4 regions of the Eubacterium sp. AM05-23 genome follow, and region 3 is predicted to be linked to each of the others. Evidence: riboswitches for the same ligand, from Rfam matches in the RefSeq annotation. Region 3 holds a riboswitch; each other region holds the start of a gene.

What was found. A riboswitch is a leader RNA that binds a small molecule or an ion and turns the genes downstream of it on or off. The one in region 3 is predicted to bind cyclic di-GMP.
Region 1: linked by a shared signal. The riboswitch ahead of DW091_RS10255 (helix-turn-helix transcriptional regulator) and the one ahead of DW091_RS17000 (M60 family metallopeptidase) in region 3 are both predicted to bind cyclic di-GMP.
Region 2: linked by a shared signal. The riboswitch ahead of DW091_RS01100 (prepilin-type N-terminal cleavage/methylation domain-containing protein) and the one ahead of DW091_RS17000 (M60 family metallopeptidase) in region 3 are both predicted to bind cyclic di-GMP.
Region 4: linked by a shared signal. The riboswitch ahead of DW091_RS02570 (EAL domain-containing protein) and the one ahead of DW091_RS17000 (M60 family metallopeptidase) in region 3 are both predicted to bind cyclic di-GMP.

Annotation. Positions count from the first base shown of each region.
Region 1 is NZ_QUDF01000006.1:197,757-205,374, forward strand. It holds gene DW091_RS10220 (stage 0 sporulation family protein) at 1-844, opposite strand, end outside; gene holB (DNA polymerase III subunit delta') at 863-1,825, opposite strand; gene DW091_RS10230 (hypothetical protein) at 1,838-2,101, opposite strand; gene DW091_RS10235 (deoxynucleoside kinase) at 2,088-2,774, opposite strand; gene DW091_RS10240 (aminotransferase class I/II-fold pyridoxal phosphate-dependent enzyme) at 2,834-4,246, opposite strand; gene trxA (thioredoxin) at 4,344-4,667, shown strand; gene DW091_RS10250 (helix-turn-helix transcriptional regulator) at 4,883-5,218, shown strand; cyclic di-GMP riboswitch class I at 5,310-5,397, shown strand; gene DW091_RS10255 (helix-turn-helix transcriptional regulator) at 5,489-5,821, shown strand; gene DW091_RS10260 (LTA synthase family protein) at 5,859-7,618, opposite strand, start outside.
Region 2 is NZ_QUDF01000001.1:257,716-265,333, reverse strand. It holds gene DW091_RS01115 (A24 family peptidase) at 1-150, opposite strand, end outside; gene DW091_RS01110 (type II secretion system protein) at 306-764, opposite strand; gene DW091_RS01105 (type II secretion system protein) at 956-1,180, opposite strand; gene DW091_RS01100 (prepilin-type N-terminal cleavage/methylation domain-containing protein) at 1,506-1,928, opposite strand; cyclic di-GMP riboswitch class I at 2,108-2,201, opposite strand; gene DW091_RS01095 (O-antigen ligase family protein) at 2,479-3,747, opposite strand; gene DW091_RS01090 (EAL domain-containing protein) at 4,123-7,239, opposite strand; gene DW091_RS01085 (type IV pilus twitching motility protein PilT) at 7,257-7,618, opposite strand, start outside.
Region 3 is NZ_QUDF01000014.1:89,524-97,141, reverse strand. It holds gene DW091_RS17000 (M60 family metallopeptidase) at 1-1,812, opposite strand, end outside; cyclic di-GMP riboswitch class I at 1,930-2,017, opposite strand; gene phoU (phosphate signaling complex protein PhoU) at 2,166-2,846, opposite strand; gene pstB (phosphate ABC transporter ATP-binding protein PstB) at 2,858-3,619, opposite strand; gene pstA (phosphate ABC transporter permease PstA) at 3,631-4,836, opposite strand; gene pstC (phosphate ABC transporter permease subunit PstC) at 4,842-5,723, opposite strand; gene DW091_RS16975 (phosphate ABC transporter substrate-binding protein) at 5,771-6,607, opposite strand; gene DW091_RS16970 (cytidylate kinase-like family protein) at 6,972-7,613, opposite strand.
Region 4 is NZ_QUDF01000002.1:53,993-61,610, forward strand. It holds gene DW091_RS02530 (Glu/Leu/Phe/Val dehydrogenase) at 1-277, shown strand, start outside; gene DW091_RS02535 (arsenic metallochaperone ArsD family protein) at 487-774, shown strand; gene DW091_RS02540 (hypothetical protein) at 825-1,055, opposite strand; gene abc-f (ribosomal protection-like ABC-F family protein) at 1,144-3,081, opposite strand; gene DW091_RS02550 (DUF1538 domain-containing protein) at 3,249-3,941, shown strand; gene DW091_RS02555 (DUF1538 domain-containing protein) at 3,938-4,702, shown strand; gene DW091_RS02560 (P-II family nitrogen regulator) at 4,770-5,120, shown strand; gene DW091_RS02565 (redox-sensing transcriptional repressor Rex) at 5,280-5,924, shown strand; cyclic di-GMP riboswitch class I at 6,023-6,106, shown strand; gene DW091_RS02570 (EAL domain-containing protein) at 6,130-7,618, shown strand, end outside.

The sequences.
Region 1 (7,618 bases), on a different contig from region 3:
GCTCAGGCTTGCGCTCGGGCTTTTTTTCCTGCTTTTTCTTCTGAATATCCGCTAACAGATATTTTCGAACTTCGGTTTCATCCTTTTCCAGCTGCATTTTGACAAAAACTGTTTCCTCAAGGATGCTTAACTTAAAAACCTCGCCCTCGCCGTCCGGTGTAATGACCTGCTGGCCGACTCTCGGCATCTTCTTGGTGACTTCCTCATAAAACTCCTGTTCGTAGGTCAGGCAGCACAAAAGCCTGCCGCAGATACCGGATATTTTGGTGGAATTCAGCGATAGGTTTTGTTCCTTGGCCATTTTAATAGACACAGGGGTAAAATCCCCAAGCCACTGGGCACAGCAGGTCGTTCTGCCGCATACACCCAAACCCTTAAATATCTTAGCCTCATCCCGAACACCGATCTGGCGCAGCTCAATGCGCACCTTAAACACAGCTGCCAAATCCTTGACCAGATCTCTGAAATCCACACGGCCGTCAGCTGTAAAGTAAAAGATCGCCTTCTTCTTATCAAAGGTATACTCCACATCAATGAGCTTCATCTCAAGCTTGTGGGCTTTTGCCTTTTCGATAAAAATATCCTTGGCCTCAATTTCCTTGCGCTTCAGCCGCTCAAAATCCGCTGTATCTTTATCGGTGGCTTTCCTGATAACGGGCTTGATGGGCGCTGTGATCAAATCATCCTCGATCTCCCTCGGCCCCAGGGCAACCTCTCCGTATTCCACGCCGCGGACAGTCTCAACTATGACATGGTCGTACTGCTCTACTTCCAGATTCTGTGGATCAAAATAATAAATTTTACCGACTTTTTTAAATCGGACTCCAACCACTGATTTTGCCATCTATAGTACTCCTGTAAATTATATTTTTAATAGGACGCTTTCCCACTGCAGCCTCAGGTTGACATTATACTGCAGGGTGTTCATAAACTCAAAAAGGATTTCTGCGATCCGGCTGTTTTGACGCGGCGTCAAAACCGAAGCGTATTTTACCTGCCAGCTATAATATGGATTCCCATCATCCTCTGCGCCTTCCAGAAACAGCGCCATGCTGTGAAACCAGACAAGCAGAAAATTCAGAACCTCGGCGCTGGCGTTTTTGTCCTTCCCTATCTTTTCACTGAAAGCGAACGCCTTAAAGGTATCTCCCTTAAGTATAGCATAAAATACATTTAATGCTTCAATTTTTAAGCTTTCCAGCTCAGTATTTTCAAGAAATTCTAAAGCCTTTCCCGGCGATCCTTCGCAGCTGTAGACCGCCTGATCCACCGCCTCGCCTGGCGCATAACCCTTCTGCCTCAAAATTTCGCGGATGCCAGCGTCCGAGACCGGCTCAAAGCTCAGCACCTGGCAGCGTGAGCGGATGGTGTTCAGCATTTTTTCCAGATTCTCCGCTGTAATGATGAAAACATTGTGAGGTTCTGGCTCCTCCAGGGATTTCAACAGAGCGTTCTGGGCCTCCGGTGTCATTTTATCGCCGCCTTTTATGATGCTTACCCGCAGATCGCTCTCAAAGGGCTTGACCGGCAGTGTGGTGATGAGCTTACGGACCTGATCAATTTTAATGGCGCTCTCGCCCTTTCCAGGCTGGGTGATTAGAACATCCGGATGGTTGCCGTGCTCAATCTTCTCACAGGGAATACAGGCGCCGCAGGGCTTTTCATCCCCCCGGCATAAAAGGGCTTTTGCAAATTCAAGGGCCATCATGGTCTTGCCAATACCTTTTTTTCCCACAAAAAGATAGGCGTGACTCACTTCATGATTAGCCAGGCTTCCCGCCAGAAGCTTTTTAATCCGCTCCTGCTCAATAATTGCCTTAAACATGCCTGCTCCTTCCTAGTGCCATTCTTCTTCGGCTAATTCTGAAAAATCTGTTTTAAGCAGCGCCTTTGCCTCCTCAAGATCTCCCGGGTCCACAAATATTTCAATATTGGCCGTGGTGAAGGTTCCCATAAAAATACTGCGGATCGGGCCGCCAAAGCCTTTTTCCCTCGAGGTGACCTTAATGCCGTTCGCCTCCAGAAAGCTCCGCGTCATGGCAAACTCCATGTCCGAATAGGCTACCTTCAAAAGCGCATAGCGGTCCTCAAACCGTTCCACTTGTCATCACCCTTTCATATATTTCTTCGTGTATATCCTCAATACTCCGGAGTCTGCCCTCCGCAACACATACGATCTCTGTCCAACTGTACTTCTCAATGAGCTCAAGGGCATTCTGATACGCGTGGATCAGGTGCTCCGGGCTTTTTTCGTGTATATCTTTCTCCGCTTTACCCGTGATTTTATTGGCGCGGCCCTCCATCAGCTTAAAGTTAATTTCCGGCGGTATATTCAAAAAGAAAACCGCGTCTGGTACAGGCAGCTCCATCTTGTTAAACTCATAATCTGACAGCCAGTCCATAAAACGGCCGCGCTCCTCCGGATCGCTGATTTTACCCGCCTGATGAACCATATTGGAAGTAGTGTACCGATCAGCGATCACGATGCCGCCGTCCTTGTAAAAGGCCTCGTAATCTTCCTTGTAGGAGGCATAACGGTCAGCTGCGTAAAAGGTCGAGGCGATGTAAGGACTGATGCTGTCCGGGTCATTGCCAAAGGCGCCGGACAGGTACAGCCGTACCATGGCGGAGGACTCCTTATCGTAACGGGGATAGGAAACCTTCATAACACGCTGTCCCTCCCTTTTCAGGCGGTCGTAGAGCTTTTCTGTCTGTGTCTGCTTACCGCTGCCGTCAACACCCTCGATGACAATCAGCTGTCCTTTATTTTCCATTGATAAACCTTCTTTTCTCATTTTGTTTCAGGCATTATTATATCATAACGGCCCATGCATTAAAACGAAGAATTGAGAATGACTTCAATCATTCCCCCACTGTCTATTCCCACAACCGCTTCGCCGTTTCTCCGCCGTCTTAAGAGCTCCGCCACGGTTTCTTCTGTCACCAGACTCCCAGGCAGCAGCACCGGTATTCCTGGAGGATACGGGATGACAAAGCCCGCTGCGGCACTGCCTGCTGCGTCCTCCAAAGGCAGCCGCCCGGTTTCCATATTGTAGAGTGCCTGCCACAGGGGATATTTTTCCTCGTGCTTCCAGACACTGACAAATCCAGCATCCGGCAGCTCAGAGACTTCCGGACAGTCTCTGTTCATGTCTGCCACTGCTGCCATCAGCTGATCCAGTTCGCCGGCTGCAGTGCCGATTCCTGTCATGGCCAGTACATAGTTAAATCCGGACATCTCACACTGAATGTTATACTCTGTTAGCAGCCGCTTTTCAACAGCAGTGCCCTTTCCGTTCTTTACCATCAGCAGCCACTTGCTTTTATCGTAGGGCTGCCCATCCTCCGGAGTATACAGAGCAATGCAGTCGCCCACCCCTGTCCGTTTCTGATAAAAATCCCAACGCTCCGCAATGGTTTTAAAAACAGTTTCTCCCTTTTCGCAAGCTTCGTCCACCGCGTTTTCCACACTCATCATCAGCAGATAGCTGGGACTGGAGGACTGAAGCATGGCCAGAAATTTTTTAACACGGCTTCTTTCTACCAGGGGCCCCTGCATGTGAAGCAGAGAGCTCTGGGTAAAAGCGCTTAAAAGCTTATGCGTGCTCTGAATGACAATATCTGCTCCGCAGCTCACCGCGTCCGGCGGCAGCTCAGCACAAAACTTCAGGTGTGCCCCGTGGGCTTCATCCACGATCAGCACCTTGCCTTTTTTATGAAGCAGCTCTGCAATGGCAGCAACATCACTGACCGTGCCATAATAGGTGGGATTGACCAGTATCATCCCCTTTACCTCTGGGTGCTCCCGCAGATTTTTTTCTACCTGTTCCAGAGAAATACATTTTCCAAAGCCCAGCCGCGCATCGTATTCCGGTTCAAAATAAACACCTTTTATCCTGCCCAGGGCCAGCCCTGCATAAACAGAACGGTGGCAGTTTAACGGCACCAGAAGGCTCTCGCCTTCTCTGCAAACACCCATAATGGCACTCTGTATGCCGGTTGTGGTGCCGTTTACCAGAATACAGGCCTCCTCCGACCCGTAAGCTTCTGCCAGCTTTTTCTGAACCTTTAAAAGAATATCGGAGGGATCGTGCAGGTTATCCGCGCCAGGTATCTCTGTGACATCCAGAGTTGCCCAGTTTTCATTATCAAAACAAAAATTTCCCTTGTGCCCGGGCATATGAAACCGCAAAGCCCCTCTGTCACTGAGTTCTTGTAATCTTGTATATAAAAGTCGTTTTTTCATGAATTTATTTTATCATAAAATCCGGATTTTTCCCCTTTATTTTTAGATGGATTATTGATATGATAATCTCTGTAAAAAAATTCAAGGAGTGAAAAAGATGGCAAATATCATCTCTGTCGATATGACTAACTTTGAATCGGAAGTTCTGAACTATACGGAAGGCCCTGTCATGGTTGATTTTTGGGCTGAATGGTGTGGTCCCTGTAAGGCTCTCCTTCCGATCATCGAAGAAATCGCCGGCGAAGTCCCTTCAACCGCCAAAATCTGCAAGCTGAATGTAGATGAAAATACTGACCTGGCCAGGCAGTTTCATGTCATGAGCATCCCGACCTGTGTATTCTTAAAGGACGGCAGTGAAGTCGAACGTTTCGTGGGAAGCCGCGATAAGCAGGAATACATTGATACCCTAAAAAATTTATAAGTTTTTCAGACCACGCTTCGGGCATGGTCTTTTTTTATCGAACTATTTTTTATTAAATTTTCTTTTACAATACAAGACGTTTCTCTTTTTATTCTATTTTTATAACTATTATTTCGAAAATCCTTGAACCTTTTTCAAAAATATGTTACTATGAAAATTGTTTATAGATTCCTTATTTTCAATCATATCTGTCAAACACTCGGGAGGAACTCCAGATGAACAGTAAATACCTCGGGCAGCGGCTTCGCCAGTTTCGAAAAGACGCCCGTCTTACACAAAACCAGCTGGCTAAAAAAGCCGGTATCACCCCCACATACCTCAGTATCATTGAAAGGGGAGCGCAGCTGCCCCGGCTGGAAACTTTTATCAATCTGGCCAATATCCTGTCCGTTTCAGCCGACGATCTTCTGATGGAAGACCACGCAGAATCTCGCAAAGAAACGCACACTTCTTTCGCCATTCCGTCTGACAATCTGTCAGATGAGGAGCTCACTTTAGTGCAGGATATGGTCAAACTGATGTGTGACCATTTCAAAACAACAAATCACTGAATTATTTGTTTAAATTCTTGGACAAAACTATAATTGAATATTGACTTCATTCGCATTGTGAGTTATAGTAAATAATATACATCCGAATCATTTTGAAATAGGGCAAAACTACTGAAAGGTAGTGACGCAAAGCCAAGGGTCTAATTCATCAGGAGATGAAATGACAGCCGGTTGCTCGGGTATTAAACTTACTGAATGCAATCTCCCTGCCTTGGTTTGTGTGCCGGGGTCTTTTTATTGCCCCAATCTCACGCAGAGGAGTTAACCACAATGGATAATAAAGTTATTGGCAGGCATATTCGTGAAGCCCGTCTTGATAAAAAACTGACGCAGTACCAGCTCGCGGAACGTGTTCATATTACACCGAATTATCTGAGCATGCTGGAACGCGGCACCCATCTGCCCAAACTTGAAACACTCATCACTATCTCCGAAGCACTGGAGGTTCCTGTCAGCGCGCTTCTTGCCGATTTTCCCGTCGAGTCCTTTACCAGCCGGATTCACTTTCTGTCCACTGCAATGGAAGGGCTGGACGACGAGCAATCTAAAATCGTGTGCGATGTCATCAAGGTAATGACTGATGGCTTTAAATTGAAAAAATAGCTAAAAAACCCGGATCGATAAGATCCGGGTTTTTTAATTAAAAGTCTGCGGCCGGGTAAAACAAATCGTTTCGCCGCCTTGCTGTATCCAGCATATTATTGTAGAGCATCTGCTGGTATTCCAGAACCTCTCGGTCGTGGATCGTCGGGTCTCCCCTTCTGAAGTACTGCTCCTCATTATCGATAATCCCTACAGAATTAATAACCGGCAGTGTCTCAGACAGCCTCATTAAATAATCATTGTAGGGCGTCCCCTGGATACCGGCCTGCTCCAGCAGCAGGCTGGAAAGGTAATTTATGCTCAGCTTATCCACCTGGGCCTCTGGGATGTCATAGTTTGCCCAGATGACAAAGGGCGTGACGTAACGCTTCTGCAGCTCCTCTGTGCTCCACTGATCCAAAGGCTTCTGCATGAGCTCTTCATAAAACGCCTGCTCAATATATGCCTGGTGATCTCCAAACATAACTATCAGCGTGGGCTCATCCTGCCCGCTGAAATAATCGATCAGACCTTTAAACGCTGCGTCGGAGTTTCGCATCAGAGATAAATACTGCTCGGTTTCGGGGTAACTTCCCTCCATCCCCTCCAGAAGCACTGGATCAAGATCATCAGCGTTCAGCTGGTAGCCAGCGTGGTTTTGGATGGTCACATCAAAGACAAACAGCGGATTATCCCCCTTGTTCTCATAAAGATCAATGACCTTGTCATAGGTGGCCGCATCGCTGACCCATTTTTCTCTAAGCGTCTGCGATTCCAAAAATTCTTCTTCTGAGAAAAACTGCTGAAAGCCAAAATTCGGATAAACCTTGTCACGGTTCCAGGCGTTCCGCTCTCCGGGATGGATGGCATAGCTGTTGTAGCCCTCATAGTTCAGCGTTGACGTAAGGCTGGGCGCCGGACCCTTAATATACAATTGATAGGGTCTTGCATTTTCCGGCAGATAAGCCGTCGTATTTCCGGTCAGAAAGGCATATTCGGAGTCACAGGTACCTCCACCGAAAACCGACACATAAAGATTCCCTTTAATGGTATTCTCCTGCAGGCTGTCAATAAAGGGCATAACGTCAATATTGGTGGAAAAATCCCCCACGGTCCGCAAATCGCTGAAGGACTCATTCATAATGGCAATGATATTGGGTTTATGATTGTTTTTCACTCCAGGTCCTGCAGCGGCTTTTTCCGTTGTCCCGCCCCGCCCGATGGCCCCGGTGGTCATGGGCTGCTGAACATTTTTGATGCTCTCGCCCAAAAACGCCAGGTCATAGCCCTCGGGTTCCCTGACATGGGAAAGCTTGGCATTGACCGTAAAAGTATAGGGGTAACCGTTAACCGGCATATCCCAGGCATAATAATACCGCTCCACATTGGTCTCAAAAAACAGACCAAAGGTGATGGCCAGTGTTACAAAAGCTGTCAGCCTCAGCTTACGGCTTTTGTATTTATCGTTAATGCTGCCGTTTGCTTTAAAGGCCCAGAACAACAGCGCCGTCAAAACCAGCGCAGCAAGCAAAATGGTGCCGCTGAGCTCAAAATGATAAGCTGAGGCGACCTGGAGTCCTGTCTTTGCTGAGAACAGATCCGTATAGAGCAGCGTATCTCCTCTGAACAGGCGGACAAAGTAGCCAGCCAGTCCAAAAATATACATCAGAATTCCTCCGCCTATCAAAGACGTTCTCATCCGCCCGGTTATAATATATAAAAACACATAGACTGCCATACAGCAGGCCAGATTTAAAAACAAACGGATCCCCTCCGTATCGAAGGGTGCTTCCTGAAAAATCTGGAAGATGGTATAGG
Region 2 (7,618 bases), on a different contig from region 3:
GCAGTTTGGGCAAAAGGACCGGCCCCTGGCAATGGAAATACCAATGGGCACCCGGTAGACCACCACATTCAAAAAGCTGCCAATCATACAGCCAAAGATAAAGACAAAGGCATACAATACAAAATAGATTAAGGTTAAAGAATCTTCCAAAGATGAACCTCCAGGCTTTTTAGTGAATAGTTGATAATGGATAGTTGATAGTTACGGAACAAATTTGCTTTGCAAATTTGATTTGAATTCAAAATCACAGAGTGATTTTGTTCCTTAACTACTCACTATCAACTATCCACTGCTATTATCATTCGCTACTTGACGTCTGTTTCTCCTTTGTAGGCTGAAACTTCCTTCCCGTCAACCACAACGCGCTTTCCTGGTTCAATTATAACATTGATGTTATTTTTAATCATCTCAATTTTATCAATGGTACCGTCCCGGTTGTCGTCCACAATGGTCAGCTTTGTAACCCCTTCGTAGATGTTGTCCGGCCCCACCAGATCCCGAAGGTCGTTCGCGTCTGGTATGCGGTAGGGGTTTTCCGCTGTTTCGGCGGATTTAAACTCTGTGGCCCGTATCTGAGCCGCCAGGTAGATGGTTCTGGCCTCGGCAATAGCAGCGTCCTTTTTGGCGTCATCGATAAAATGGAGGTACCCCGGAATGATGAGCACTGCCAGCAGGGCAATGACCACAATAACGGTGATGAGCTCCATCATGGTGAAGCCAGAGGGGCTTTTGATGAGAATTTTAAGTTTGCGGCGAAGGGTCATGGGGGCACCTCTTTTTTCAATGGAGAATTGAGAATGCAGAATTGAGAATTAAATGTGCAAATCCGCATTGCGGATTTAATTCTAATCAGTTTTGCCTTTAGCAAAATTGTTCCTGTAATTCTCCATTTTCAATTCTCCATTCTCCATTGATTAACTTTTCGGGTTTTCGGGATACGGGTTGGAGGGTTATTTTATTTTTGTGACTTCGGCGGAGCTACCGCTTGCGCTGCCACATAAACCTCTCTGGCTTCTACAATGGCGGCTTTTCCTTTGGCGTCCTCCACAAACCCCAGCATGGCAGGGATGGTAAAGGCGGCTAAGATGGCCAGAATCACCAGTACCACAATCAGTTCGACCAGGGTAAAGCCCGAACGGGACTGCGCGCTGTTCTTTAATCTTTGCTTTAGAAAATTCATTTTCCTGCCCCCTGTTCAGAAAATCGGAATCCTGCTGTGCCATTCTTTATTCTTCATTTTCCACTGAAAAACCCCTCCCGAAATCCTGAAAAGCAGTTGATCGTTGATAATGGACAGTTGATCGTTACAGAACAAATTTGTTCCATAACTATCCACTATCAACGATCAACTGTCCACTATATTTAGTTTTTTCTTTCGGCAATAAAAAAAGCGCCTGAGAAAATGGGAGAAAAGGCCGGCTGCGGCGCTGCAAGCTCGGCCTTGATTATTTACTTTTTTAAAAAGCAACAGGTATATCTTTATTTTTTACTAAACATTTATCGTTTTAATCTTTTTTAATTACTGCATTGCCCCCGGATACTGTTTCATCAATCGTAACTGTGAATCCACCGTCTTTATATTCTACTTTTGCTATTCTCGAGCCATCACCTACTGTAATAGTCCACGTAGCACTTGCGGGGATATCGCTGTTTAATTTATCTTTTACAGCAGTAGCCGCTGTACTAGTGTCACTGCTTTTAATCACGAAAGTATCCGCAAGTGTTTGTTCTGTAGCTACAGTCTGTCCTGCCAAATATACTTCTCTTGCTTGTGAAACATAAGCTTTACCTTTTGCATCTTCAATAAACCCCAACATCGCCGGAATCGTGAATGCCGCTAAAATCGCCAAAATAACCAATACTACAATCAATTCTACCAAAGTAAAACCTTTACGGTTTTTCTTCAGCTTGTTAATCATCTGAATCATTTACATCTCTCCTTTTATGTTCTCTTGTTTACCTTTAAATATAAACCTTTATTTTAACCGTCCGCGCCATGACGGTTATAAACATTGTCATTACCTGCCCCAGATGTCCTTTTTGTTAAAGGCTGCTCAAAAAATAAAAACAGCCGGAAACCAAACAGGGGTTTTCGGCCATCCACCGTTTTGGCAGCTGGCTGTCATATCGGCCTGGAGCTGCCGACGTAGACCCTGTAGTTTTGCGCCACGGGCTTTCGCGCCGCTTTGCCTTTTGAACAATTCTATTCTACAACTGATTCGGACATTTGTCAAGAACTATAAAAACCAGTTACTTTTAAATATTCTAAAAGGTTCATGTCATTCACCATTAATACAGGTTTGTACACTTTTAAAACCATACAAATCTGCATTTTTCGCTTTTCTTATAGCTATAAGTTATTATAAATGCTGTTTCATTTACCACCAACATTAAACTAATGGTAAAAACAGCACAATTTGAGTAAAACACTCAATCTTTTTCAAAATTTTTTCAATTTTTTATTTCCTTAAATCATATTCAAATTTGATGGATTTTATTGCTCAACCGCACCATTATTCCGCAAAATATCCAGAAAACAGGCGCCACGGTCACCACAGAGATGTTGAAACAGGAAGCGGCCATATAAGCGGCCACGCTGCAGACAAGCGGTATAAGCATGGGAGACTGCCGCCAGCTTTTAAAGCCCTGGTACAGCGTCGTCCCCTCAAAGGCCAGATAAATGAAAGCCGCAGGGATTCCGCTGCTCACAGCAATGTGCAGGTACTCGTTATGGGCACGGTCGATGACCAGGTGGTGTCCGGTCACCCTTACAATATCACGCTCAAAATACTGGCCCATCACCTTGCCCAGGGTCTCAATGCCAAAGCCAGTCAGGGGACGCAGCTTGATAAGCTCTAGGGTTTTTGACCAGATAAAAAGCCGGTATGATCCGCCCTTTTCCCAGTCGTTTCCCTTGATGATCTTCGACAAATCCGTAAAAACACTGAGAAACCGCGCGCCAAAACCTGTATTCACAAACAGGAAAATAAAGGTTAAAAGCACAAACACACCGCTCGCCACTGCGAAACGGCAGCGGTTTTCTTTTTCTCTCAGCAGAAACATGCCCAGCAGCACATACCCCAGAAAGCTGCCAATCCAAGCGCCGCGGGTATTGGTGCACAGCAGGCAGAAATAGACCAGCCCGCAGGGCAGAAGGTAAGCCCTTGGCCCTTTGATAAAGGCGTATAAGAGAATTGGCAGCGCCAATGTCAAAAATGAGCCCAGAAAATTAGGGTTGCCGATGGTAGCATAGGATGCGCCTGGGCCGCCGTACATTAAAGGGTCCTGTGGCTGAAAATCCAGCCCAAATTTCTGAAAGATGCCATAAACAGCCACACAGGATACGCCCACGGCGTATAACCGTACATGCCAGCGCTTAAAGGTATAGAAAAAAGCCCCCAGCATCATTAAAATACCATAAAACAAAATAGCGGAGTAGCTCTCCAGCCGAAAGGATCGCCCCTTAAGCGACAGCATGATATCCGTCGAAAAGGGAAGCGTGACGGTTACGCACAACAGGTACAGCAGCACCAGCTTTACCGGCAGCGGTATTTTAGGCTTCTCGCTAAAATATGCGGTAATGGGCCGCACATATAAAAGCAGCAGACCAAAAACCAGTACCTCAATGGTCATCAGCTTTGGCATATACAGGGTATCGCCAAAGGGCGGCACAATGATCAGCGGCACTGCCCCGGCAATAATGGCCAGTACTGTGGAGACTGCTGTTTGAAGTTCGAATTTTCTCATTGTTTTCCTCAACATCTGTTTTTTAAATTGTAGCATATTTTATTCATAAGCACCTCTTGAATTGTCAATTTTATATCTCTGCTTGCTACACCCCGCTAAAGGCGGATCTTTCTCAAGCTTTATTTGCTCAATTTACGGGTATTTCTAAAGAACCGTAGAAGCCTGGAAAGCTGGGCCCAACACACCAAAAGGCGCCGGCGGTTATTGCCGGCGCCTTTTCGGGATTTCGGGATGTGTTTTAAAGGATTTATTTAATCAAATGTGCAAGGCACATTTGCACCTGAACTTTCCACTTTCAACCTTCAACTTTCAACTAAACAGTCCTCTTTTTAACCCTTTATCTCTGGATAACCTATTTTATCTACATCCTCATCCCTACCATTCCCCATCCAGCTTCCTGAAAAACTCGTCCATTGGCATGGGTTTCGCAAACAGAAAGCCCTGGGCGCTGTCGCACTGGATGCTTTTCAGGAATTCGGCCTGTCCGGTGGTCTCGATGCCCTCGGCCAGCACCTGGAGGTCGAGTTCCTTGGCCATAGCAGCAATATTCTTGAGGATAACCCGTTCCTTGGGGGAGAGGTTTTCCTCCCGGCAGAGGGAACGGTCAAGCTTGAGCACATCCACATCGATCTCGGACAAAAGGTTCAGGGAGGAATAGCCTGAGCCAAAATCGTCGATGGAAACCTTGAAGCCGCCGCTTCTCAGCTCGCTCACCAGCCGTTTGACATAGCCGCTGTTTTCAATAAAGATGGTCTCAGTCACCTCAACCTCGATGAGGCTGGGATCGACCTGGTAATTTTCGGCCAGCGCCCTGAGGCGTTCGACGTAATTGCCGGATTTCAGGTGGAATCTGGACATGTTCATAGAGATGGGAAGGCTTTTGAGTCCTCTGGCCTTGCGGTAGCTGTGGGCCTTAAAGACTTCCTCATACACATAAAAGTCCAGCTCTACAATAAAACCGTTGCTCTCAAACACAGGGATAAATTCTCCGGGCAGTACGATATTGCCACGGTCGTCCACCCAGCGGGCCAGCGCCTCGGCGCCTACCACCCGGCCGCTTTCCAGATCGATTTTGGGCTGCAGGTAAACGAGGAACTCCTTGTCTTTAAGGGCTCTCTCCATCCGCGCCTCGATCTGGCGGGTTTTCAGGATTTTTTCTCCCATGGATTTATTGTAAAAGGCAATGCCGGTTTTGCGGGCACCCTTGATGGATTTTCTGGCAATGTCGGCGTTGTCCATCATTTTCCCGATATCGCGCTCGCCTGGTCTGGCATGGTACACCCCGATCTGGAAATTGAGGCGGATACCGGGAATCACGTAGTCCAGACGCTTGTTGATGCCCTCGACCATTTTCTTGAGCCGTTTGAACATAAGTCCCTCGCCGGTCCACTCCATCAAGGCCACAAAAACGTCCCCAGTCACACGGGCACAGACCTCTGCGCCGCTCATGGCTCCCACCAGGCCGCCTGAGATATAGCGCAGCAGCTGATTGCCCATGCTGTAGCCGTGAAGCTCGTTGATATAGCGGAACTCGTCGATATCAAAGGTGACCATGGCGTATTCTTTGCCCGTCTCATGGTCAAAGATTTCGGAGGTGTCCAGCTCAAAACGGCTGAAGGTGGAAATGCCTGTGAGCTTATCCACATACAGGATATTATCCACAAAATTGGAGATGTCATCCATGGCGACAAGCGCCGCATCGCCGGTGCTCCGCCATTGCAGGCTGTGGCACTGGAAATTGAACCAGCGGTTCCAACCACTCACGTAGCGCTGCCAGTTCAGATCTGGCTTTTCGCGGGAAAGCTCCTTTATCTGGCAGAAGGGGCAGGGTGCGTCCAGACCCATGATGGCCTGGTAGCAAAGACTGCCCACGCGCGCGCCTGGCCGCTCAGCTTTAAGCGAAGCGCTGACAAACAGAAGCTCATAGGTTTCGGGATTGACCACGTGGCTCTTAATGCTCTGGGAATCCACAATGGCGCGGGCCACCTGGCTTTCGTAAGCGTTCTCCCGCTGAAGATGGTTTTTATAGAGATTTGCGCTGATAATTTTTGACACCAGGCACACAAATTCCTTTTCACGCTCACTCCAGCTGCGGTTATTCTGGCTGCCGGACAATCCAATACACCCCAGGTAACGGCCGTTTTCCACCAGGGTTTTATAGATTCCGGAAAAAATCCCTTTTCTTCGGAGGATGGCTCGCTCCCGCGCTGGCAGCGTATCGGCAGTGTACAGTGTGTACAGACCTTTTTCATCAAACAGGGCGCTGTACTGTCTGTGCTCTTCTGGGCCAATCCGCTCTGTTTTTGGGCAGACGGCAGTGCCGGAATACCAGCTGTACCGGTTCACCAGCCCCTGTCCTTCCTGATCTTCCTCAAAAACGCAGACGCGCTCCACTCCGATAAAGCGGCCGATAATACCCAGTATCAGAGTCATGGAGGAGGTAATATCCTTAGAGTCGGCCAAAATTTCAAAAATATTGATCAGCACCCGGTTTTCCGCTGATATGCCCTTTCTCTGGAAAACAGTGCCGTCGATATTGGTGGCGTGGCCGTTAAGGTAGGACATGCCGCTCATCTTTTTATCGTAGCGGCACCAGCGGTCTCGCCCTTCCATTTTCGCCATGCTCAGGGCCTGATCGGCACATTGGAACAAGGCCTCAAAGGTTTGTCCGTCTTTTGGACAGACGGCCACTCCCAGGCTGCACGTGATGCGGTAAGCCTGGCTTTTTCCCTCAAAGGTATGGTCAAATATGCGGCGGATACGGGCCACCCATTCGGCGATCTGGTTTTCTGGCATATCTGGGCTGTAGACCACAAACTCGTCCCCGCCGATACGGCCGATGACATCGCCGGGCGCCGCGTGGGCAGTGAGTTTCTCGGCGGTTTCTACCAAAACGGCGTCGCCGAAAATATGGCCTAAATTGTCGTTGACCGCACGAAAGCCGTCGATATCCACCAGCATCATGGCTCCCTGGTCCATCTCTGCGCCCGCGGCCAGGGCTTCTGTAATTTTTTCGCGGGTCCATTTTTTGTCATAAAGCCCTGTGAGCTTGTCACGCCGGGATTCCTCAATCAGACGGTCCTCCCTGCGTTTCTGCTCATCGATGTCCCGCATGATGCCCACTGTCTCCGTGATCCTGCCCTCGCTGTCTTTAACTGCGGCGGCCCGGACAAGGGTCCAGTAGTAACGCCCGCTCTTTTCGTCCGGGCGTGTGACGCGGATAACGATGTCCTGCGTAATAAAGCCGCTGACAAGGCGGATGGCTTCCTCCATATCATCGGGATGCACCAGATTGCCCCGGTGCAGGGTCTCGATATAGCGCTCCACCACCAGTGGGTAATGGACATACTGCCCGTTTTCCAGCTTTGCTTCATCAAACAGCATTCGATCTTCATTGATATGGTACTCAAACAGGATATCCCCGGTGGTTTCCAGGATCATACCATAGCGTTCTATTTTCTTCTCCAAGACAGACAGCTGCTCATCGCTCATGGCAATTTCTCCCTTACTTAAAAGTATTGGTTAAACTCGTTTTTGTCTGACGACCATTGAAGGCCTGTATCGAAGCCGATCTTTCCTTCCTTTACCAGCTTGGCCAGGTGGCTGTTCAGGGTGTTCATGCCGTCCCGGCTGCCGGTCTGCATGGCTGAGGACAGCTGATGGGTTTTGTTCTCACGGATAAGGTTGAGCACCGCGTCGGTGCCTGTCATCACCTCGAGGGCAGCCATGCGGCCCTCGCCAGAGGCCAGCGGCACAAGCTGCTGGGTCACGACCCCCTTCAGGGTGCTGGCCAGCTGTGTCCTTATCTGCTGCTGGCTGTGGGGCGGAAACACGTCGATGATACGGTCCACTGTGTTGGCAGCTCCGATGG
Region 3 (7,618 bases):
ATTTTCAATTACATAGCTGGTGCCGCTCAAATCCCCGGCCTTTATATAGTCGCCCATCCCTTTTTCACGGTAATAGACATTGTATCCGGTAGAATTTTTCTGTTTTTCCCAATTGACAGTGATCTGGCGGTATCCGCCTTTTAAGGTTATACCCTCTGGCCTTTCAGGCACTGAGGTTGGCATTGGCGTTCCGATAACCGGAGCGCTGAAACCACTTTCCCAATTTCCGCTTTCGGAACGGTTAACCGACTGTACTGAAATTTTATATGCCACAAAATTGATTAAATCGTTAATTGTCAGAGAAGTTCCATCCACTGCAGTCAGCGTAGTCTCATTTTTACCGGTTGTAGGGTTTGTAAAACTCATCTTTACTTCATAGCCGGTTACATTAGGCTGTGCCTCCCAGCTGACCGTCAGACTTTCGTTGCCAGAAACCACTTTGACATTTGCAGGTATGCTCGTAACCTGCTCAACGATTTTATCCTTGGTATTATTTAAAAATTCAACTTTTGAGATTTCCGCAAGATTGCTGCTCGCCTTATTGGTCTCTGTCACAAAGATGGTAACCTTTTTGATGGCTACCTGTTTATCCAAATTAATGACAATGGTCGACGGGGAAGCTTCATCGGTTAAAAAGAGATAATCCACCTTGTCCTGGAGGTCAAAACTATGGGTTTCTTTTTCCCCGAATTCATCGACCACCTCAACACGTCCCCTTCTGGGCGCATTTTCAAGGCCTAGTTCATTGGGGGCAATCCGCAGTTCTGTTGCCTTGACGGGTTCCTGCATGACAAGCGGAATCTCCAGCGGCGCTTCCTCAGAAATCACACCTTCATCCTCTTTGGCGAACTGGACTGATGCTGCCTGGTCAGAAGCCGTGCTGAAAAGCTGAGCAATATCACCGCTTTTAACCACGACAGGATTGGATACATTTTTTTCAATGACCACATTTCCCGGATCCACAATCGGGGACGTATCACTGATCTGTACCTTTTCGGCATCATAGGCCTCGCCCATATTTTCCTGCAGATAGACCAGATCGACAATATCGACAAGTCCATCTCCATTAAGATCATAATCGGTTTCGGAGGAGCCCAGCTTTTTCATGACAGCGTCGTAGTCGGCATCGTCAATAATACCGTTACTATCTACGTCTCCAGCTAAAACTGCACCGTCCATAAACTCGACACGTTTCGAGCTTCCCTCAAGGCGTACCCGTGCCTGCACAGGGATTATCCCCATATCCGAAACAGTTATTGTATAGTCGCCGACTGGCAGATTATACAAATTGACATTGGCAAAATAAATTTTTGCATCTGGGTTTTGTGCATCGTAAAAAACATTGCTGCTCTCCCTGTTATCGGAGGCTTTATCAAAAAGCAAGGTTTTGTACTGAATGCTCCTGCCGCCAAAATCAGTTAAGGTTTTTTCATTTACGATATCTTTTAATAGGATTGCCTTTACGGTGCCGTCATCGGAAGCCAGTGTCAGGACAGCGGTTTCAAGCAGCTTTGTCTTGGGCTGGGTAAAATGGATTTCCACCTCCATATTCCCGACAAGTTCCGCGGATCCGCCAGTGCGGATCATGCTGTCTTTTTCATCTTCCGCCTGCGGCTCTGAAGCTTCATCTGCCAAAGAGGAGATGACCTCCAAGGCTTCCTCTGGCCCGGCCTCTTCCTGATTTTCTGTCACAATATCCGTTTCCGCAGTTTCGGAGGAGGTCTCCTGTACAGTTTCCTCTGCCAAAATGGATATCGGAAAGCTCGCAAACAGCATCACAACGGACATAAAACAAGCCAACCATTTTTTCATGTTCTTTTCCCTTTCCTTATTCTGATGAATGATCTTTAATTAATCCTGTTTCTAAAAATAAAAAACGGCTGCAAAAGGGCGCAGCCGTGGGGTATCCACCTACTAATCATGGATTACTGTAGCAACTGGCTGCCATCGTCGTTTAACGGCTTTAGGCCCTTTAGTTTTGCGTCTCTGCCTTTCAGCAGATTTGCCCTTTTTACGTATTAAAAACGTTATTAAATTAAAATCAGTATAGATTATGCCTCATTATATCAAGCACGATTCTTTTCGTCAAGATTCTTTGATTATTTTGCATAAATAAAAAAAGACCAGCGCAAAAATCTACTCTGGTCCAGGATAAAACCTATGGTTTATTCGTCCTCTGGGATTGTATTTAAGTCATTAAAATCCATATAATTTCCAGTGACAATAAAATAGACGGTCTCAAAAATATTAGTGGCATGATCACCAATTCTTTCCAAATGGCTCCCTATAAAAGAAAAGCTCATAGCCTGAAGCGCCATTTCCGGATTTTGGTTGATCTCTGCGATACAGTCGCTGTGCAGGGTATTGTTCAAACGGTCGATTTCATCCTCATAGCGGATCACATCATCCATCTTGCTGATATCCTCGTCAATATAAGCCTGAATACACATTTTAAGCTGATCTTCCACCATCTTTGCCATCTGCGGGATATTGTCCAGTTTTTTATAGTACTCTTCCTTACGCAGGCAGATCACCTTTTGGCAGATATTCACCGCCAGGTCAGCGATTCTTTCAAGATTTGTAATAATTTTATAGGTGGAGGAAAGTCTTCTCAAATCCCCTGCGACGGGCTGCTGCCTCGCAATCACCTCGCTGACAATCTGCTGAAGCTGGATTTCCTTTAAATCCACAATGTCATCCCGGCTGATGACGCTTCTGGCCAGCTTGACATTTTGTTCTTCCAGCGCCGTAATCGAATCCGACAGCATGCGTTCTGCCTGGGAAGACATCAATAAAATTTCATTCTTAATGGTTTTTAATTCTTCGTTATAAACTTCTCGCATCATTCGCTCCTTTATCAACCGAATCGGCCGGTAATATAATCCTCAGTCCTTTTATCTTCTGGATTCATGAAAATAGTATTTGTCTCATTGTACTCAATAATTTCTCCCATAAGGAAGAAAGCGGTTCTGTCTGAAATTCTGGCAGCCTGCTGCATGGAATGTGTGACGATGATAATGGTGTAGTCCTTTTTAAGCTCCTCCATCAAATCTTCAATTTTTGAAGTAGCGATTGGGTCAAGGGCCGAGGTTGGCTCATCCATCAGGATAACCTCTGGCTGCATGGCGATGGTCCTGGCAATGCACAGACGCTGCTGCTGCCCACCGGAAAGGCCGAGGGCGGATTTGCCCAGACGGTCGCTGACTTCATCCCACAGAGCCGCTCCTACCAGACTGTCGTGTACAATTTTATCAAGTTTCTTCTTATCTTTCAAGCCCTGGCATTTTGGACCATAGGCGATATTATCGTAGATACTCATCGGAAACGGGTTAGGTTTTTGGAAAACCATGCCCACCTTTGTTCTGAGCTGGATAACGTCCGTATCTTTTTCATAGATATTTTTACCGTCAAAATTCAGGGTCCCCTCGATACGAACCGAGTCAATTAAGTCATTCATGCGGTTCAGACAGCGCAGAAATGTAGATTTTCCACAGCCTGACGGGCCGATAAAAGCGGTCACTTCATTTTCATAAATATCAATATTGATTTTTTTTAAGGCCTGAAAATCACCATAATACAAATCCAGATCCTTCACATCAAATTTTTTCTTCTTATCCATTTTAACCTCGTCTATTTTTTATGGGCAACATCCAGCTTGTCCGCTGCCAGTCTTGATAAAATATTCAATACAATGACAATCAATACAATAATAATACCAATAGCACAGGCCAGTTCGATATTTCCTTCCTCTTTAGCCACATAGTAGGCCTGAACCGTCAGTGTGCTCCCCGGCGAAAGCAGCGTTCCCGGAATCTGCGCAACGGTGCCCGCAGTGAGCAGCAGCGCCGCAGATTCGCCGATCACACGGCCAATACTTAAGAGCACCGCCGTCACAATACCGGGGACTGCAGATGGCAGCACGACCTTAAACACGGTCTGCAGCTTTGTTGCCCCAAGAGCCAGGGAGCCTTCGCGGTAACTGACCGGGACGGTTTTCAGGGCTTCCTCTGTACTCCGTATAATGACCGGAAGCAGAATAATCGCCACGGTTAAGCTCCCTGACAGTAAGGATATTTGAAATTTGAGCGCGACCACGAAAAACGCCATACCAAAGAGACCAAAAATAATAGAAGGTATCCCCGACAAGCATTCCGTTGCAAAGCGAATCGCGTTGACCAGTCGGCCAGGCTTGGCGTATTCCGTCATATAGATGGCTGCTAAAATACCGATCGGCAGCGCGATAACCAATGACAGAAATACCATGTACAGCGTTGTGACGATATTGCTGAAAATCCCGCCGCCCGGATTAACCACTTTCAGCTTAAGGGTACCGCCGCCATTTTGTACCAGCTGAGCAATCTCTTCCAATGATAAATCCGACACCTCGGCGCCGTCCACACTTTCAAGCACATAGTCGGTCTTAACCGCCGTGCCCCTTCCGGTTGTGTCCTTAGTGGCGTTTAAGCTCGAGTCCTTTTCGATATAACTGAAAATCACCTGCTTGTGCTGATCGTTTCGTTTTGAATAATCAACCTTCATAATGGCCGCTCCCAGAGACTCGATATAAAGCGGCTCGCCGTCTGGTGTTTCATACTTTTTATAGTAATCCGATTTTGACAAAAGGTCTGCTTCATTGATCGAAAGGGGTACATCTTTCTTTTCCACCATCTGATAGCCCACCTTATCGTTAAAATCGCGAGTGATAAAATTCCAGTCCACCATGCCAATCCCTTTAACAAAGATAAAGCCAATAATAAACAACAAGATGCCAAGCGTGATGGCTGTGGCCGCGTAGATAACGCCTTTCACACAATTGTCTTTTACTTTTCTGCTCATGCTTCTCAGCCTCCAATTTTTGATTCGACGAATTTATTAACGACAAAATTGATGATCATAATAAACACAAACAGGACCACACCGGTTGAGAACAGAAGCTGCTGGTGCACACCGGAGGCGTAGCCCATTTCAAGCGCAATGTTCGTGGTTAAAGGGCGAATCTGATCAAAAAGACTGGTCGGAATACCCGCGATCGGGTTGCCGCACACCAGCATAACCGCCATGGTTTCCCCGATGGCCCGGCCAATCCCCAAAATAATACCTGTAATAATACCCGATTTAGCCGCTGGAATAACCACCTTGAAAATTGTCTGAATCTTAGACGCACCCAGGGCCAGGGAACCCTCCCGATAGGCGTCGGGAACGGCGGATATGGAGGTTTCCGAAATGCTGACGACTGTGGGCAGGATCATAACCGCCAGAACGATGATTGTCGCCAAAAGGGACTCACCCTGTGCCATGGGCGAAATCTTTAACACATAAGGGACGATAATCCCGAGGCCAAACACACCGTAGAGCACCGAAGGAATTCCGGCCAACAGTTCAACCGCAAAACGGACTATTTTTCCAATGCGGGTACCTGCCAATTCAGAGATAAACACCGCGGTTAACAATGCGATAGGAACACCGATGACAATAGCTCCCAAGGTCGCATAAACCGAACCGACGATCATGTAAAAAATGCCATACATATCCGACCCGGGCCGCCATTCTGTCCCTGAAATAAATTTCAGGAAAGAGTAAGAGCCGTTTACAAAAGGCTCCAGCCCATTGACAAATACATAGATGGTAATGGTAACGACGCTGATGATCGATACAAGAGCGCAAAGTAAAAATATCTTTTCAACAACTTTCTCGCTTACTTTGGTTTGTTTCTTTTCTTCCAAGTAAATGATCTCACTTTCTTAAAGAATTTTATTTTAAAAGCAGAATGCTACCTCACGCTGATTCCGCCATTTTTTTCTACAATCGTCTGACCTTCGTCTGTCATGATGAAATCAAGAAAAGCCCTTGTCTGCGGCGTAATGTTTTTTTCATTATAAAGTGCTAAAAATGGCCGTGACAGACCATAACTTTTGTTCAGCACATTTTCCATGGTTGCTTCCACGCCATCCACCCGGAGGGGCTTAACTGATCGGTCGACAAAGGTAATGGAAACATAGCCGATGGCATTGGGATTCGCCGCGACTGTGGACTGGACATTTCCGTTGCCTTCTTTAACGGTTGCGCTGGGTTTCAGCTGCTCTGTAAAATCCAGAAGCTCCTCGACCGCCGTCCGTGTTCCGGCGCCGTCTTCCCTTGATACTACCGCGATCGGGCGGTCTTCACCGCCAACTTCTCTCCAGTTGGTAATCCTTCCGGTATAGATTGCTTTGATCTGATCCTTTGTCAGATTTTCCACGGGGTTCTTATCATTGACGATCACCGCGATCCCGTCATAGGCAAACACCAGCTCGGTCAAATCGCCATGTTCAGACGTTTTAAGCTCTCTGGATGCACAGCCAAAGGAGTAGGTTCCATTCGCAGCGTTTTTAATGCCGTCGGAAGAACCAGTCCCGCTGTAGGTAAACTTTACCGCCGGATGAAGCGCTCCAAATTCCGCGCCTTCGGCGTCAATGATTTTTTGAACAGAGGTGGAACCGCCGCCATTTATTTCTCCTGAAATTTCACTTGAACCGGCTGGCAGCTTCTCATTGCCGCAGCCGGAAAGCGATAGGGCCAGCAAAAATAAAACCATCAATGCCGCCATCCAAGACAAAGATCTTTTCATTATTCATTCTCCTTCATGATTAACCTAAATTTAACATTACGGTAATCATATCAAAGAAAGCCGCCGGATTCGCGCAGAGAATGTTAAGCCAATGTTAAAATCAGGTTAAATCGCGCCGCTTACGCTCCGGATCATGGCGCTTCGTTTTCTGCCTCGAATCTTTATTTTCCCAGCTGAACGAAACCTTGCTTTCCTGTTCAGGACTCCTCAATTATAGCGAACCCATGTTAAGAGCGTATTACAAACAGGTTAAAGCTCAAAAATGTCACGTTTTCAGAAAGCTTTTTTTGATTTGACTACTTATTTCCTTTATACCCAAAAAATAAAAAAGCCCATTGAAAATATCCAATGGGCGCAAAGGTTTTTAACCTCTTGCTTTTTTACGTATATTTCGTTTTTCAATAAAGGCTTTAATAATATCCACACAGCTGTCTTCGCCTAAAGCGCCGCTGTTCAGGCACAGGTCATAGTTATCAGCCTGTCCCCATTTTTTGTCTGAATAATAACTGTAGTAATTGCTTCGCCTTTTGTCAATCTTTTTAACCGTCTCCTCAGCCTTCTTCAGATTTAAATCATAGATTTTAGATACCTGATTGACCCGTTCTCCAAAGTCTCGATGAATAAAAACATCTACAGTATCCTCATCATCCCTGAGAACATAATTCGCACAACGCCCCACGATCACACAGGATCCTTCGGACGCGAATTTCCGGATCACATCAGACTGGGCTAAAAACAAGCGGTCGGTCATTGGCAGCTCGACCGTTGGCGAAAAGTGTCCGGCACCAAAGAATGAGCTGGTAGCAATGGAGTACAGCAGCGAATTGGTCGGTGTTTCTTCCAGATCCTTAACCATTTCAGGATTAATACCGCTTTCCTTAGCGCCCTCGTCAATAAGCTCCTGATCATAAAACGGAATATCCAGTGCTTTTGCCAGTTTTTTTCCAATGTTTCTTCCACCGCTACCAAACTGACGGGCAATGGTTATAATAATACGTTCACTCATGTTTG
Region 4 (7,618 bases), on a different contig from region 3:
TGAGATTTTAATTAAAAAAGGCGTATTTATTGTGCCAGATATCCTGGCAAACAGCGGCGGGGTTACCGTATCTTACTTTGAATGGGTTCAGAACCTTCAGGGCTATTACTGGAGCAAGGAAGAAGTTTTTGAAAAAGAAGAAGACCTGATCGTTAAAGCCTTCAACGGCGTATACGATGTGTTTGTCAATGAAAAAGCCTCCAATATGCGTACAGCAGCGTTTAATTACGCGATTAAGAAGATTGCAAAGGCTATGAAGCTTAAGGGCTGGTACTAATTCTGGCGTTTTTTTAGCCAGAACGGCTCAATACTATATATAGTGCCTGTTAGCTAAAAACTAGAAAAAACAATAAGATATTGTGGTGTACGCCGTTTCGGCGTATACCGTTTTTTCTATTTTTTTCTATTGAAGGACAGATATTGCCATTAACTGGAGTGAACGGACTGTGGTATAATAATAAAAACGAGAGAAAGCAGGTTTTGGGGATGGCAGAAATTAATATTTATGAAACGACACTCAATCATAACGGTGAGCAGGGAATCATTGACTTTGATGTGCTTCTGAAGGCTTTCCAAAATGCCGGGATCACCATTAATGTGTTTAATATCTGGGATAATCCGAGCTTGATGACAGAAATCCGTCCGGTGGAGCAGGTACTGCTGCAGGAGGGCGTTGAGGCAATGCCCATTACCGTCGTTGGCGGCGAGATCTGGAAAAAGGGCGCCTATCCGGATTATAATGAGCTCATGATGTGGAGCGCTAAAACAGAGTAATAAAAAAGCTGTATGACCTGTGTTTAAGAGGCCATGCAGCTTTTTCTTTTCTAAACCTCGTAGGGAATGCCAGCGAATACCTCCTGCATTTCCTCGGGTTCTGCGTTATAGATTTTTAGGATGAGCCCGTTGACCAGTGTGATGATTTCCTGAGAATCCACAGTGCCGTCGTTGGCAGGCTTGGCGGCGTAAAGCGCGCAGAGCATCTCGTTTCGGGTCGTTCCTGTAATGCCGCTGAACAGACTGTTCAGGACTCTTTTTTCCTGTTCGTTTAATTTCATATTTTTATCCCCTTGATTTCTGGTTTTAGACTATTATAACAATTATCCCGCGACAATCAAGAGATTATCTGGCGGGATAAGAAGAATATTATTGCGCCTCCCACGCCTCGATTTCGAGCAGCAGCTCCTCCCAACGGTCCGTCAGGCTGGCCACAGCTTCTTTGGCGGTGTTATAGGCGGCGGTGACCGTGTTTACATTGTCCAGGTCGTCATAAAAATCGTTCTGGCACATCTGTGCTTCGTAATCTGCGATTTCGTTTTCCAGGCGCTCGATATCCGTTTCCACAGTTTTCAGCTCCTTCTTTTTACCGCGGAATGCGGACTCCTGCTCCTTCTGTCTTTTGCGGTCTGCCTTCTGCTTTGTCTTGGTGACCACGGTCCGGTTTTTTTCTGCCTCCAGGGCTTCCAGCAGGGCGGCCTCATCCTTGTAATGGATATAGTCGTCATAATTGCCAAGGGTGACCTCAATACCCGTGGGGGTGAAGTTATAGATTTTGGTCGCCACCCGGTTGAGGAAATAACGGTCGTGGGAAATGAACAAGAGCGTCCCCTGATAGGCGATCAGGGCGTTTTCGAGGATCTCCTTTGTGCGCATATCAATGTGGTTGGTGGGCTCGTCCATAAGCAGGAAGTTGGACTGGGACAGCATGAGGCGCGCCAGAAGAAGCCGGGCCTTTTCGCCGCCGGAGAGAGAGCTCACAGCCTTGAACACATCATCGCCAGTAAACAGGAAAGCGGCCAGAATACTCCGCAGCTCGCCCTCGGTAAAGTGCATGTCGATATCCCAGAGGGCCTCCAGAAGGTTTTCGTCATAAAACTGCTTTAAGTCGTTATTTTCCTGGTCATAATAGCCGACATGAACCTTATGGCCGTATTCGATGACGCCGCTGTCCCGCGACACCTTATCCTGGATGATGCGGAACAGGGTGGTTTTGCCGATACCGTTGGCCCCGATGATGCCCACCTTGTCGCCGCGGTGGATATCAAAGGAAATATTCTCGAAAAGGGGCTGTCCGTCAAAGGATTTTGATACGTCGCGGACAGTCAGGACATCCTTGCCGCTCTGGATGCGGGGTTTGAAGTTAAAATGGGCATCGGATTCGGTCTGCACCTTTTCGACCACCTCCATTTTTGCCAGAGCCTTTTCACGGCTGGCAGCGCGCTTGGAGCTGTGGACAGAGTTATAACGGCGGAATCGGGCAATCATTTCCTGCTGGCGCTTGATTTCGCGCATCTGCTGGGCATACTGATGGTCCAGATCCATGAGCAGCTTTTCTTTCTTTTCCACATAGGTGGTGTAGTTGCCGGTGTAGCTGTCCAGTGAGTGGCGTGAGACTTCCAGAATACGGCCGCAGACCTTGTCGAGAAAGTAGCGGTCATGGGAGATGATGACAAAGGCGCCGTCGTAGGCCTTCAGAAACTGCTCCAGCCATTGGAGGGAGTCGATATCCAGGTAGTTGGTGGGCTCATCGAGGAGCAGAAGCTCTGGTTCCTGAAGCAGGTTGCGCCCCAGGGCCGCCCGTGTTTTTTCGCCGCCTGACAAAACGCCAAAGGGCTTTGCCATATCCTCATCGGTAAAGCCAAGGCCCCTGGCAATGCCGCGGATGCGGCTGGGGTATTCATAGCCCTTTTGCTCTGCAAAGCGGTCCTGAAGCTCGCCGTAGGTTTTCATGAGCTTTTCCTGCTCTGCACCGTCGGTTTCACCAATCTGGTGCTCCAGCTCTCGCAGCCGCTCCTCCATTTTGATGAGCGCGTCAAAGACAGAGCGAAAAAGGGTGTCTAGCGTGGTGTCCGCTTTAAAATCAGCTTCCTGGGCCAGATAGCCAATGGTAAGGTTGGATTTTTTGCTGATGACGCCGCTGTCGGGGGTAAGCCTGCCGGCCAGTAGCTTGAGAAAGGTGGACTTGCCTGAGCCGTTGCGCCCCACCAGGCCGATCATTTCCTTTTCCTGTATGGAGAGGCTCAGTTTGTTAAAAATTTCATTGATGCCGTAACTAAAACTAAGATTTTCAATATTTATAAGCATAGGGTTTTCTGCCTGTTCTTTCCATAGTATTCCTTATATATGATACCAAAAAAGAGGGGGTGTGTCGACTGCGGACAGAGTCAGGGAAAAGAAATTTGCAAAATGATGAATATTTTGCATCTAAATGGGTATAAAAAGAACGTATTCCAAAATGAGGAGGAGGTTTGATGAGAAAACTGCTTAATAGCTTTAAAGAAGTCCTTGTATCAATTTTACCGATGACGGTTTTGATTTTGATCATCAGTGGTATCTGGGCGCCCTTCACGCCTGAGATGCTCGCGTCCTTTATCGGCGGCGCCATCATGATGATGATCGGCATGGCGCTTTTTTTGTTTGGCGCGGACATCTCCATGATGGAGGTTGGTGAGCGTGTGGGAAATTTTCTGGTTTCCCGGAGAAGCTTGAAAATTCTGATTATCGCCGGCTTTTTTGTGGGCATGTTTGTGACCATTGCCGAGCCGGATGTGCAGGTGCTGGCTGGCCAGGTGGCAGCAGTCTCGGAGGGGACCATCAACCGGACGATGCTCATCGCTGTGGTCGGCGTTGGGGTCGGTATTTTTCTGGTTATCGCGCTGCTGCGCTTTGTTTTTCAGATGAAGCTGTACCATATCCTGATCATTGGATATATCGCTGTTTTTGCCCTGTCCTTTTTTACGAACCCTGAGATGGCGCCAGTAGCCTTTGATTCCGGCGGCGTCACTACTGGTCCCATCACAGTGCCCTTTATACTGAGTCTGGGCAGCGGGATCACCAGCGGCGTAAGAACCAGCAGGGAAGGAACAGACAGTTTTGGGATGGTTGCCCTGTCCTCGCTGGGACCGGTGTTGGCCGTCATGATTTTGGGGGTGATCTTCAGATGAGCCTGATCAATCATTTATTTCACGGTATGCCGGAGGTGGCATGGGAGGTTTTTCTGGCCATCCTGCCCATTGTTTTGATTTTTCTGTTTTTGAACGTCATTGCGCTGCGGCTGCGGGCTCCTATTATCAAGCGGATTATAGGCGGCTTTGTGGTGACTTACCTGGGGCTGGTGCTGTTTCTCCAGGGCGTAAACATTGCCTTTGTACCGGCCGGCGAATTTTTGGGCACAGCCCTTGCAGAGCTTGAGTACAGCTGGATTCTCATTCCGCTGGGCTTTGCCATCGGTTTTCTGGTCGCCTTTGCCGAGCCAGCCGTCCAGGTCATGGTAAAGCAGGTTGAGGAAATGACCAGCGGCGCCATCAAAGCACGCGTTATGCTGCTTGCGATCTCGCTGGGCGTGGCGTTAGCGGTTATGACGGCCATGATCCGGCTGCTGGCCGGTATTTCGCTCTGGTGGATTTTGATTCCGGGCTATATACTGGCCTTTATTCTCGGCCGCTTTGTGGAGCCGAATTTTCTGGCTATGGCCTTTGATAACGGCGGCGTAGCCACTGGCCCCATGTGCTCGACCTTTATTCTGTCTCTTTCAGTGGCTGTGGCGGGCGCGACGCCAGGACGAAATCCGCTGCTGGACGGCTTTGGCGTGGTAGCGCTGATTGCCCTTGCGCCGATTCTGACAACCCTGCTTCTGGGCTTCTTTTATAAGCAGAAGGAGGCCTACAGGAAAAGGCAGTGTGAAAAGCAGCCGCGTGATTCTTAACCGGTATTGACAGAAGATTTTAATCATATATAATATGTAGATTACTTAGCGAATGATGGAGGAAAAAATGGAAGACAGAAATAAGATTAAGACCGAACTGATTGTGGTGATTGTGGAAAAAGATATGTCCGGCGAGGTCATTGACGCGGCCAAGCAGGGCGGCGCTGACGGAGCGACCGTTATGTATGGCCGCGGGTCCGGCATCCATGAGAACGCCCGGTTTTTCGGCATCACCATTGAGCCTGAAAAGGAGATCGTTCTGATTCTGGTGGACGCGTCCATAAGGAACGCGGTGCTCTGCTCGATCCAGAAGAAAATCGAAATCGACAGGCCGGGCATGGGCATTGCTTTTGTGCTGGATGTGGCCAAGGTGATTGGCAGCCCGCACCTTAACTTGATGTCGGACATCACCGATTAATTGCTTTTAAAGACACCCCGAAGGCGCTTGTTTGCCCGGTTTCTGAAGGAATTAAAAAACTTTGACACTTTTTTAATTAATTCGACCATAAAAATTGACGTTTTTTTAACAACTTGATATAATAAAAAGGATAAGTACGACGCAGGAGGGGAGTGCAGAATGCAAACTTTTTCAAAAAGGGTATCGATGACAGTTGTTAAGCGTCTGCCCAAGTATTACCAGTATTTAACCGATTTACAGGATCAACATATTGAAAAAATCTCGTCTAAGGAGCTGGCGGCTATGATGGGGCTGACCGCCTCGCAGATCCGGCAGGACCTGAATTCCTTTGGCGCTTACGGACAGCAGGGCTACGGCTACAAGGTAAAAGAGCTGAAGGAGGCCATTCGCAAAATTCTGGGGCTTGATCTCCAGTATAACTGCATTATCATCGGTTCTGGGAACCTGGGACATGCCATTGTCAATTACGAGCGCTTTAAGGAAGAGGGCATTCACTTCAAGGCCATGTTCGACGTGGATCCGGATCAGATTGGCAAAAAGGTCGGAGACGTGACCGTGTACCACATGGACGATCTCGACGCCTTTGTGGCGCACCATAAGATTGATATCTGTATCCTGAGTGTACCGCAGAAGGTCGGGCAGGAAACCACAGACCGTGTCGTAGAGCTCGGGATCAAAGCGATTCTAAACTTCGTGCCTCTGGACCTGACGGTGCCGGACGACGTGGTGGTAGAGAGTGTGAACATCACCGACAGTCTGTTTACCTTAACCTACCTGATTAACGAAGAGGAAGAGAACGAATAACCAGAAATACCAGCAGGCTTAAGCCTGCTTTTTTGGTGGAAAATAGGAGTTGTGTTTCAAAAAAATCTATTATATAATAGAGTAAAATATAAACGAGATTAATACTAGGGCAAATCTGCTGAAAGACAGAGACGCAAAGCTACAGGGCCTAAACATACATTGTAGGGTAGCCAGCTGCAGTTAAACCCATAACAGGAGCTGTAAAATGGCAGGAAAAAAGACAAACGAAACCATTGAAAATAATGTTTATAACGTAGCTTTGCGTAATATTTACGACGAGCTCTATGAACTGAACATTACCAAAAATCATTATCGGATCATCTACCATGTAGAGGGTAAATATGTGACGCCGCCAGAAGACGGCGCTTTGACAGACGGTATTGCCGATGTGGCAGCGCACATGATTCACCCGGAGGATTCGAGACGTTTTTTGGATTTTTTTGATATTGATAAAATACACGCGGCACTGGCTTCCGGAAAGACCAGCGTCATTGGAGAGTTCCGTAAGCTTTGGGAGGACGGCGCCTATCACTGGGCCTCGCTGACCGTTTTTCCAGCGGATATTGAAGGCGAGGAGGATGAGATCCTGCTCTGCTTTATCATGGATATTGATTATAAAAAACAGCTGGAAGCCGTTGAGAAGGAAAACCAAAGCCTTCAGAAAAAGCAGATGGATGACGAGCGTTACCGTCTGGTGATTGGGCAGACAAACACCCTGGTATTTGAGTGGAACCCAGAGACCGGAGAGCGCTATTATGCGCCCCGGTTTTCGGAAAATTTTATGGGCAGCTATGACGGCCGGGACATCAAGGAAATCTGGCTTGACGATGGGGTCGTCCACCCCGGCGATATTGAAATATTAAAGCAGAAAATGAGCATGGACGCCATCAGCAACGGGCAGGTAGAGCTGGAAATCCGGCTCTGCAATAAGAAAGGCCGCTATATCTGGTGTAAAATTGTATTTAATGTGCTTTACAATGAGGATGGCGGCATCAGCCGGGTGATCGGTACCCTGAACGACATCGACGAATCCAAGCGCGCGCACGAAACCCTGAAGTACCGGGCAGAGTTTGATATGTTAACCGGTATCTATAACATCAATACCTTTTATTCCCGGGCAGAAAAGCTGCTCAGGGAGCATCCGGAGCAGAAATATGCCGTGGTGCGCCTGGATGTCAACCGCTTTAAGTTTATCAATGATCTGTACGGACGGGAGGAGGGAAACCGGCTGCTCCGCTTTATGGCAACTGTTATTTCGGGCCATATGGGGCCGATGGACGCTTTTGGGCGCATGAACAGCGATGTGTTCTGTCTCTGTATGTCCTATGGTTCGGGTGAGCCACTGCTCAGGCGTATTCAGAAAATACTGGCGGAGATCAACCAGTATTCAGAAACCTATCAGGTTATGCCCTCCTGCGGTATCTGCATTGTGAGGGACCGGAATGTCCAGATCAGTATCCTATGTGACTGGGCAAACCTGGCCCAGAAGACCATTAAAGGGAGCCTCATCAAGCAGTGGGCCTTTTACGATAAAAAGCTGAGAGCCAAACAGATTGAGGAGCAGCGGATCGAAAACGAGATGGACGACGCGCTGAAAAAGCACCAGTTCAAGGTGTATCTCCAGCCCAAACACAATGTGCAGACAGGCAGCGTGATCGGTGCGGAGGCGCTGGTGCGCTGGGATCATCCTGAAA